DNA from 2 places in the Clostridium sp. LBM24168 genome. Region 2 is predicted to be linked to the other one. Evidence: a T-box and tRNA genes for the amino acid it is inferred to sense, from the RefSeq annotation. Region 2 holds a T-box; the other holds one or more tRNA genes.

Region 1 (3,438 bases), 440 kb from region 2:
TAGGCCGTTTATGAATGTAGAAAATGCCAGTAGTCTTATCATACATACTATGTCTTAAAGAAGGAAGGAATGAGCACAAATCACAATATTAGCAAATTTTTAAATCAATAAATATATTGAATCAAGGGGGAGATTCTATGATAAAAGGTGTTGATATAAGTAATTTGAATGGAACAGTAAATATGAATCTGATTAAAAATGCAGGTAATTCTTTTGTTATAGCTAAAGCTACCGAAGGAAGTACTTTTGTAGATAAATTTTATAGTTACAATATTAAAAATGCCAGAGCCTTAGAACTTATTACCGGAGCCTATCATTTTGCCAGATTTACAACTAAAGAGAAGGCAATCAAAGAAGCTAATTTTTTTAAGTCCATTGTAGCAGAAACAGAACCTGATATTGTAGCACTTGATTTTGAACAGAAAGTAAATGGAGATATCACAGATACATGTTTAGCATTTATGGATGCTGTATCTGATATTGCTCCAACACTTATTTATTGTAATCCTAGCTGGATTAAGGACCATTTGAATACTAGGATAACTAAGTATCCTTTATGGATAGCACACCATGAAGTCTTGTCTCCAACCTTCGCCTTATGGACTGATTATACTCTGTGGCAATTTACTGATAAAGGACAGATATCCGGAGTAAATGGATATATAGACCTTAACTATATGGTAGAAGATTTTTATAATTCAATAAAAGGAGGCAAGAAGAAGGTGGATAATATTGTTATTTACAATTATGGACCAGATCAGAGGAGTGCAGAGATGTTGGCCGATTATCTTAATTGTCCTACAATATCCAATAGCAGAAAATTTGATTTCAGCCAGATTAAAAATGTGTATGCAGTTGGTGGAAATTCAGGGCAATATACAAATTATTTAACTAAATTGATTTCTGGATCAAACAGATTTGAGACCATGCAGTTAGTTCTTAATTTCATAAAAAATAAAGGTAAGTAAAATAGTATACAGATACTGTCGGATATGTATTTGTAAGAATGAATTCTTTACTAAATTATTTTAATATGTTATCATGTTGTATGGCAGCACAGTTAAAGCAGTATCTGAGGTGCCTTTAGCTATACTGTCAGCTTGAAATTTTTATTTTTTTGCATATTGGGGTGTAGCACAGGTGGTAGTGCGCAAGTTTCGGGAACTTGAGGTCGCAGGTTCAAGTCCTGTCACTCCAACCAGTACAGTAAATAAAAGGGACTGGATCAGCTTTTATTAAAAGCTATTCCAGTCTTTCTATAGTTTTATTAGTTAATCATTTGTGATATCAATTTTAAGGGATTCTTCTACATATAAACTATCAATATCTATTTCATTATTTTTAATTTTAAATTCAGCTAATCTATGTATAGTAGTATCTCCATACATAGGAACATTTTCTTCACTTTCCAGAATATATTTTACATTATTGCTTGAAGGATTTATAAATTTGTGAATTGACCAGATTCTACAGTAATTTTTAGTGTTTTTAGTTTGTATTATATTGGTTTCCTTTTTATCGTTATTGTAAGTAAAAGTGTGCTCGTTATCCCATACTTTAATTTCCATTATAATTCTCCTCTCAATATTTAATATTATTATATATATATTATTGCATAATAAATTACATGTAAAGTTTATATGCATATAAAAATTTTATAAAATATTATATTTGTATTATAGCAGGTAGCTGATAATATTTACAGATATATTATAATATATCTGTAAATATTATGTTGGTTAAAATGCATGATTTGAGTGAAAATATGTTACTATAATAGTAACAATTTTTATATAGTATTATTAATACATCTATTTAAAAAATAAGTTATTTATTGTACAATATTGAGAGATATAATTGTAGAAAGGAAAATTTACGTATGAGGAGAAAAAAATCATCAATTAAAGTCAAAAAGCCTATATGGAAAACTATTTTAGTGTTTTTTGTCTTTGAATTCGTATTCACTGCAATTACAGCTCCATTTCTTGTATTCCATGGACCTTTTAAAAATGTTACAAGGACAGTAGTTGGTGCAGCTATGACTACATTGAGCCATCAATATATTGCAAGATTGTTTTTATCTGATGCGGAAATAAAGCAGATACTGGGTGGAAATGAAATAGATAGTACAAAACAGCAAAATATAGGTCTTTCTAAATTTACTAATAATCATGATAGCAGTATAGAAAGGGAAGATATAAGTGATGGTAAAAAATTCAAGGGATATATCCTTATAATTCATGATCCTACGAGAGTTAAGGTTGGATATAGTAAAAAGTTAGGTATATCAGGAGAGTTAACAAGTAATATCGGGAAGGATAAGAATGCTGTAGCAGCAATAAATGGTGGAGGATTTACAGACAGTTCGTCGGAAAACAGCGAATGGACAGGCACTGGGGGGAAGCCGATTGGGTTACTTATGAGTGGAGGAAAAATTATATATAATGATATAAGCAATTCTGATTCGAAACATGAAATCATGGGAATCACTGAAGAAGGACAACTTATAGTTGGATATCATAGTATGAATGATATTAAGAAGCTTAAAGTAATGGAGGCTATATCTTTTGGTCCGGCATTAGTTATAAATGGGAATGGGACGATAAAATCTGGTGATGGTAACTGGGGAATAGCTCCAAGAACTGCAATAGGACAAAGAAAAGATGGATCAATACTTCTTCTTGTTGTAGATGGGAGACAGAGTAAAAGTATAGGAGCTTCTCTTAAAGATATTCAGAATATAATGCTGCAATATGGTGCCATAAATGCTACGAACCTGGATGGGGGCTCTTCTTCTACTATGTATTATGAAGGTGAGGTCATTAATAATCCTTGTGATCCATTAGGGGAAAGATCAGTGCCTTCTGCTGTTTATGTGGAGCAATAGACAGTGGTATGAATAATTAAAGGGGAGTGTTAGATGAAAACTTTTAGAAGAATTATAATATGGGCTATTATATCGCTAACGATACAATTTGCAGGATTATTCTATATAGATAATTATTTTTTATCTTCCAAGACAGATATTAAAACAAAGAAAATCATAAGAAGTGAACCCAAAAAATCAGATATTTTAATAAACATACCTGATAATGCCCAAGACATAAGCTCGTCTTTTGATGGTAGATATATAGCTTATTATGATGGAAATATACTTGACATTGTAGATACAGGAACAGGTGATAAAAAACAGGTAAAATTTAAAGATGGAGTTAAAGTTTCGTTTTATAAATGGCTTCCAGATAGAAATAGGATGCTTATAGTGGAAAAAGAAAACTCTTATAATGGTACCAGTTTTAAATTAGAATATTTTGAGGTAGATAAAAATATAAAAGAAAATATTAAAACCTTGGAAGGATTCAATTCAAATACTGAAATTAACGATATAAAGGAGTCTCCGCTTACCAATGTAATATATATGAAGATACAAGGTGCTGG
Region 2 (3,438 bases):
AAACCCGATTGCTACGATTATGAGTACGGCTATGATGCTAAGATACACTTTCAACATGGATAAGGCTGCTTCTGATATAGAAAATGCAGTATCCAAAGTATTGGATGAAGATTATCGTACACAGGACATCATGGAAAAAGGCAAGAAATTGATTGGAACTAAGGAAATGGGATATTTAATAGCCAATGCTATTTAAAATCACAACAATTTCTGGTATTTTACACTAATCTGTATTATTATAAAAGTAACTTTGTAGAGGTTTAATCTGTTAAACAATGTAGGAGGGGAAAAATGGCATATACAAAAGTTGAGTATGAAGGCTTGAAAAAGATGTGCAATATTGTTTTTGAAAAATTTGGTTTTAGCGCTGAAGACAGCAAAACTATAACAGATGTACTGCTGCTTTCAGATTTATTTGGTATTGAATCTCATGGAATTCAAAGACTTGTGAAATATTACAGTGAAATAAAACAGGGATTGATAAAGGTGAATTCAAGTCCTAAAATAATTAAAGAAACACAAGTATCTGCAACTTTAGATGGCCAGGCAGGTATGGGTCAGCTTACAGGTAAAAATGCTATGGAAATGGCAATTCAAAAAGCCAAAAATTCTGGAATAGGTATGGTAACTGTTAGAAATTCTAATCACTATGGCATAGCTGGATATTATGCTAGAATGGCTGAAAAGCAAGGGCTGCTTGGTATATCGATGACAAATTCTCCTGCAGTTATAGTGCCTACTTTTGGTAAGGAAGCCATGCTTGGTACAAATCCAATTGCTATATCTATGCCGGCAGAACCATATCCATTTTTAATGGATATGGCTACAAGCGTGGTTACAAGGGGGAAGGTTGAAGTTTATCATAAGAGAAAAGAACCTCTTCCGGATGGATGGGCTTTAGATGCTGATGGTCAGGATACTATAAATCCGGAGGATATTTTGTACAATGTACCAAGACATCTTGGTGGTGGAATAGTTCCCCTTGGGGGTTCAAAAGAACTTACCGGAGGACACAAAGGATACGGATTTGCACTTACGGTTGAAATGTTTACTGCAATTCTCTCGGGTGGACTTACCGGAAATTATGTTCATCTTGATGGAAAAAATGGTTCTGGTACATGTCACTATTTTTGTGCGATAGACTATGGCGTGTTCGGAGATAAAAAATCCATAGAAAGTAGTTTTTCAAAGTATCTTGATGAACTTAGAAATTCAAAGAAGGCGGAAGGTGCAGTTAGAATATATACTCATGGTGAAAAAGAAGTTGAGGCCTACAATGACAAAATGAAAAATGGAATTCCAATCAATGATAGCACACTTGGAGAAATATATAATATATGTAAGTATTTTAAAATAGACCCACATGATTATGTAAAAAAAAGTATATTAAATTCCTATTGACAATATAAAATTCATATTTTAATATTAAAAGTAGGTTTTCGTTATATATAAACAAGGAAGAGGACTAGTAAAAATAATTTCTTTTTAGAGAAAAAGCGGTTTGGTGAAAGCTTTTATGGAATTTGTTTTGAACCTGCCTTGGAGTTCTGTAATGTAAAAATTACAGCGGCATTTTGTCGTTAAAATTTGAGAGAATGTATTTAACTATATAAATGTGTTAATTCAGGGTGGCACCGCCGATATAACCTCGGTCCCTTTAGTGGGATTGAGGTTTTTTATTTATTATGAGACAGGAGGAATTTGGTAATGTCAAAATCAAAAAAGATGGTAAAGGAAATAACATCAAGAGATGAGGATTTTGCACAATGGTATACTGATATAGTGAAAAAAGCGGAATTGGCTGACTATTCCAGTGTAAAAGGGTGTATGATAATAAGGCCTTATGCATATGCAATGTGGGAGAGCATACAAAAATATCTGGATAAAAGATTCAAAGAAACAGGACATGAGAATGTGTATATGCCAATATTTATACCAGAGAGTCTTCTTCAGAAGGAAAAAGACCATGTTGAAGGTTTTGCGCCAGAAGTGGCATGGGTTACACATGGAGGTGAAGAAGAACTAACTGAGAAATTGTGTGTAAGGCCTACTTCAGAAACTTTATTTTGTGAACATTATGCAAAGATAGTTCAATCATATAAGGATCTTCCAAAATTATATAACCAGTGGTGTTCTGTAGTGAGATGGGAGAAAACTACCCGCCCATTCTTGAGAACGACCGAGTTTTTGTGGCAGGAGGGCCATACCATACATGAGACAAAAGAAGAAGCTGAAAGTGAAACTATAAGAATGTTGAATATATATGCAGAGCTCTGTGAAAATATGCTTGCCATACCTGTGCTTAAAGGACAGAAAACGGAAAAAGAAAAATTTGCAGGCGGAGAAGCGACTTATACTATAGAAGCTTTAATGCATGATGGAAAGGCACTTCAGGCAGGTACATCCCATTTTCTTGGACAGAATTTTGCTAAATCCTTTGATATGCAGTATTCGGACAGGGAAGGAAAACTTCAATATGTTTACCAGACCTCATGGGGAATTACAACGCGTTTGATTGGTGCAATTATAATGGTACATGGAGATGACAATGGACTTGTACTTCCACCTAGAATAGCTCCGATACAGGTAGTTATTGTCCCTGTTGCACAGCATAAGGAAGGAGTACTTGAAAAGGCAGATGAATTGAAAGAAAAAATTTCTGAAATTGCCAGAGTAAAGTTGGATGACAGCGACAAGATGCCGGGTTGGAAGTTCAGTGAGTATGAGATGAAAGGAGTACCTATACGCCTGGAAGTTGGTCCTAAAGATATTGAAAAGAATCAAGTTGTACTTGCAAGAAGGGATACAGGAGAAAAAATATTTGTTCCAATGAATGAAATTGAGCAGAAAATACCTGAACTTTTAAATGACATCCACAATAATATGCTTGAAAGTGCTAGAAAATCTGTTGAAAGCAAGACACATACAGCTTTAGATATGGATCAATTCAATGATATAGTAGAGAACAAGACCGGATTTGTAAAGGCCATGTGGTGTGGAGATAGGGCATGTGAAGATAAAATAAGGGAAGAAATTGGTGCTACTTCGAGGTGTATGCCATTTGATCAGGAAGAGGTTTCAGGTACATGTGTATGCTGTGGTAGAAAAGCCAAGAAGCTTGTCTACTGGGGCAGAGCTTATTAAAAGGAGGGCCATTTATGAAAATAGATAGAAGAGTTGATGAGATCAAGGATGATATAATAAAATCCATTCAAGAAGTTGTTAGAATAAGGAGCGTTACAGATGAAGCAAAACCTGGAATGCCATTTGGTGAAGGTGTTGGAAATGCTCTTCAGAAGGCATTGGATATTGCTAAAAGTATGGGGTTTAAAACTGTAAATCTTGATGGATATGTAGGTTATGCTGAATATGGGCAGGAAGAAGATTATGTTGCAGTTTTGGGTCATCTTGACGTGGTCCCTGAAGGAAAGGGATGGA

Evidence for each region. A T-box is a leader RNA that pairs with one kind of tRNA and senses whether it is charged. The one in region 2 lies ahead of proS (proline--tRNA ligase), so its partner is inferred to be a tRNA-Pro.
Region 1: it has a tRNA-Pro gene. The T-box ahead of proS (proline--tRNA ligase) is inferred to sense a tRNA for this amino acid. The anticodon was not compared.

What each region holds. Positions count from the first base shown of each region.
Region 1 covers NZ_CP196861.1:2,074,177-2,077,614, reverse strand. Annotated here, with positions in the region: gene ACSVC9_RS10210 (glycoside hydrolase family 25 protein) at 138-968, shown strand; tRNA gene ACSVC9_RS10205 (tRNA-Pro) at 1,126-1,201, shown strand; gene ACSVC9_RS10200 (hypothetical protein) at 1,272-1,568, opposite strand; gene ACSVC9_RS10195 (phosphodiester glycosidase family protein) at 1,880-2,887, shown strand; gene ACSVC9_RS10190 (hypothetical protein) at 2,921-3,438, shown strand, end outside.
Region 2 covers NZ_CP196861.1:2,512,139-2,515,576, reverse strand. Annotated here, with positions in the region: gene leuB (3-isopropylmalate dehydrogenase) at 1-196, shown strand, start outside; gene ACSVC9_RS12440 (Ldh family oxidoreductase) at 292-1,401, shown strand; T-box leader at 1,447-1,660, shown strand; gene proS (proline--tRNA ligase) at 1,708-3,144, shown strand; gene pepV (dipeptidase PepV) at 3,159-3,438, shown strand, end outside.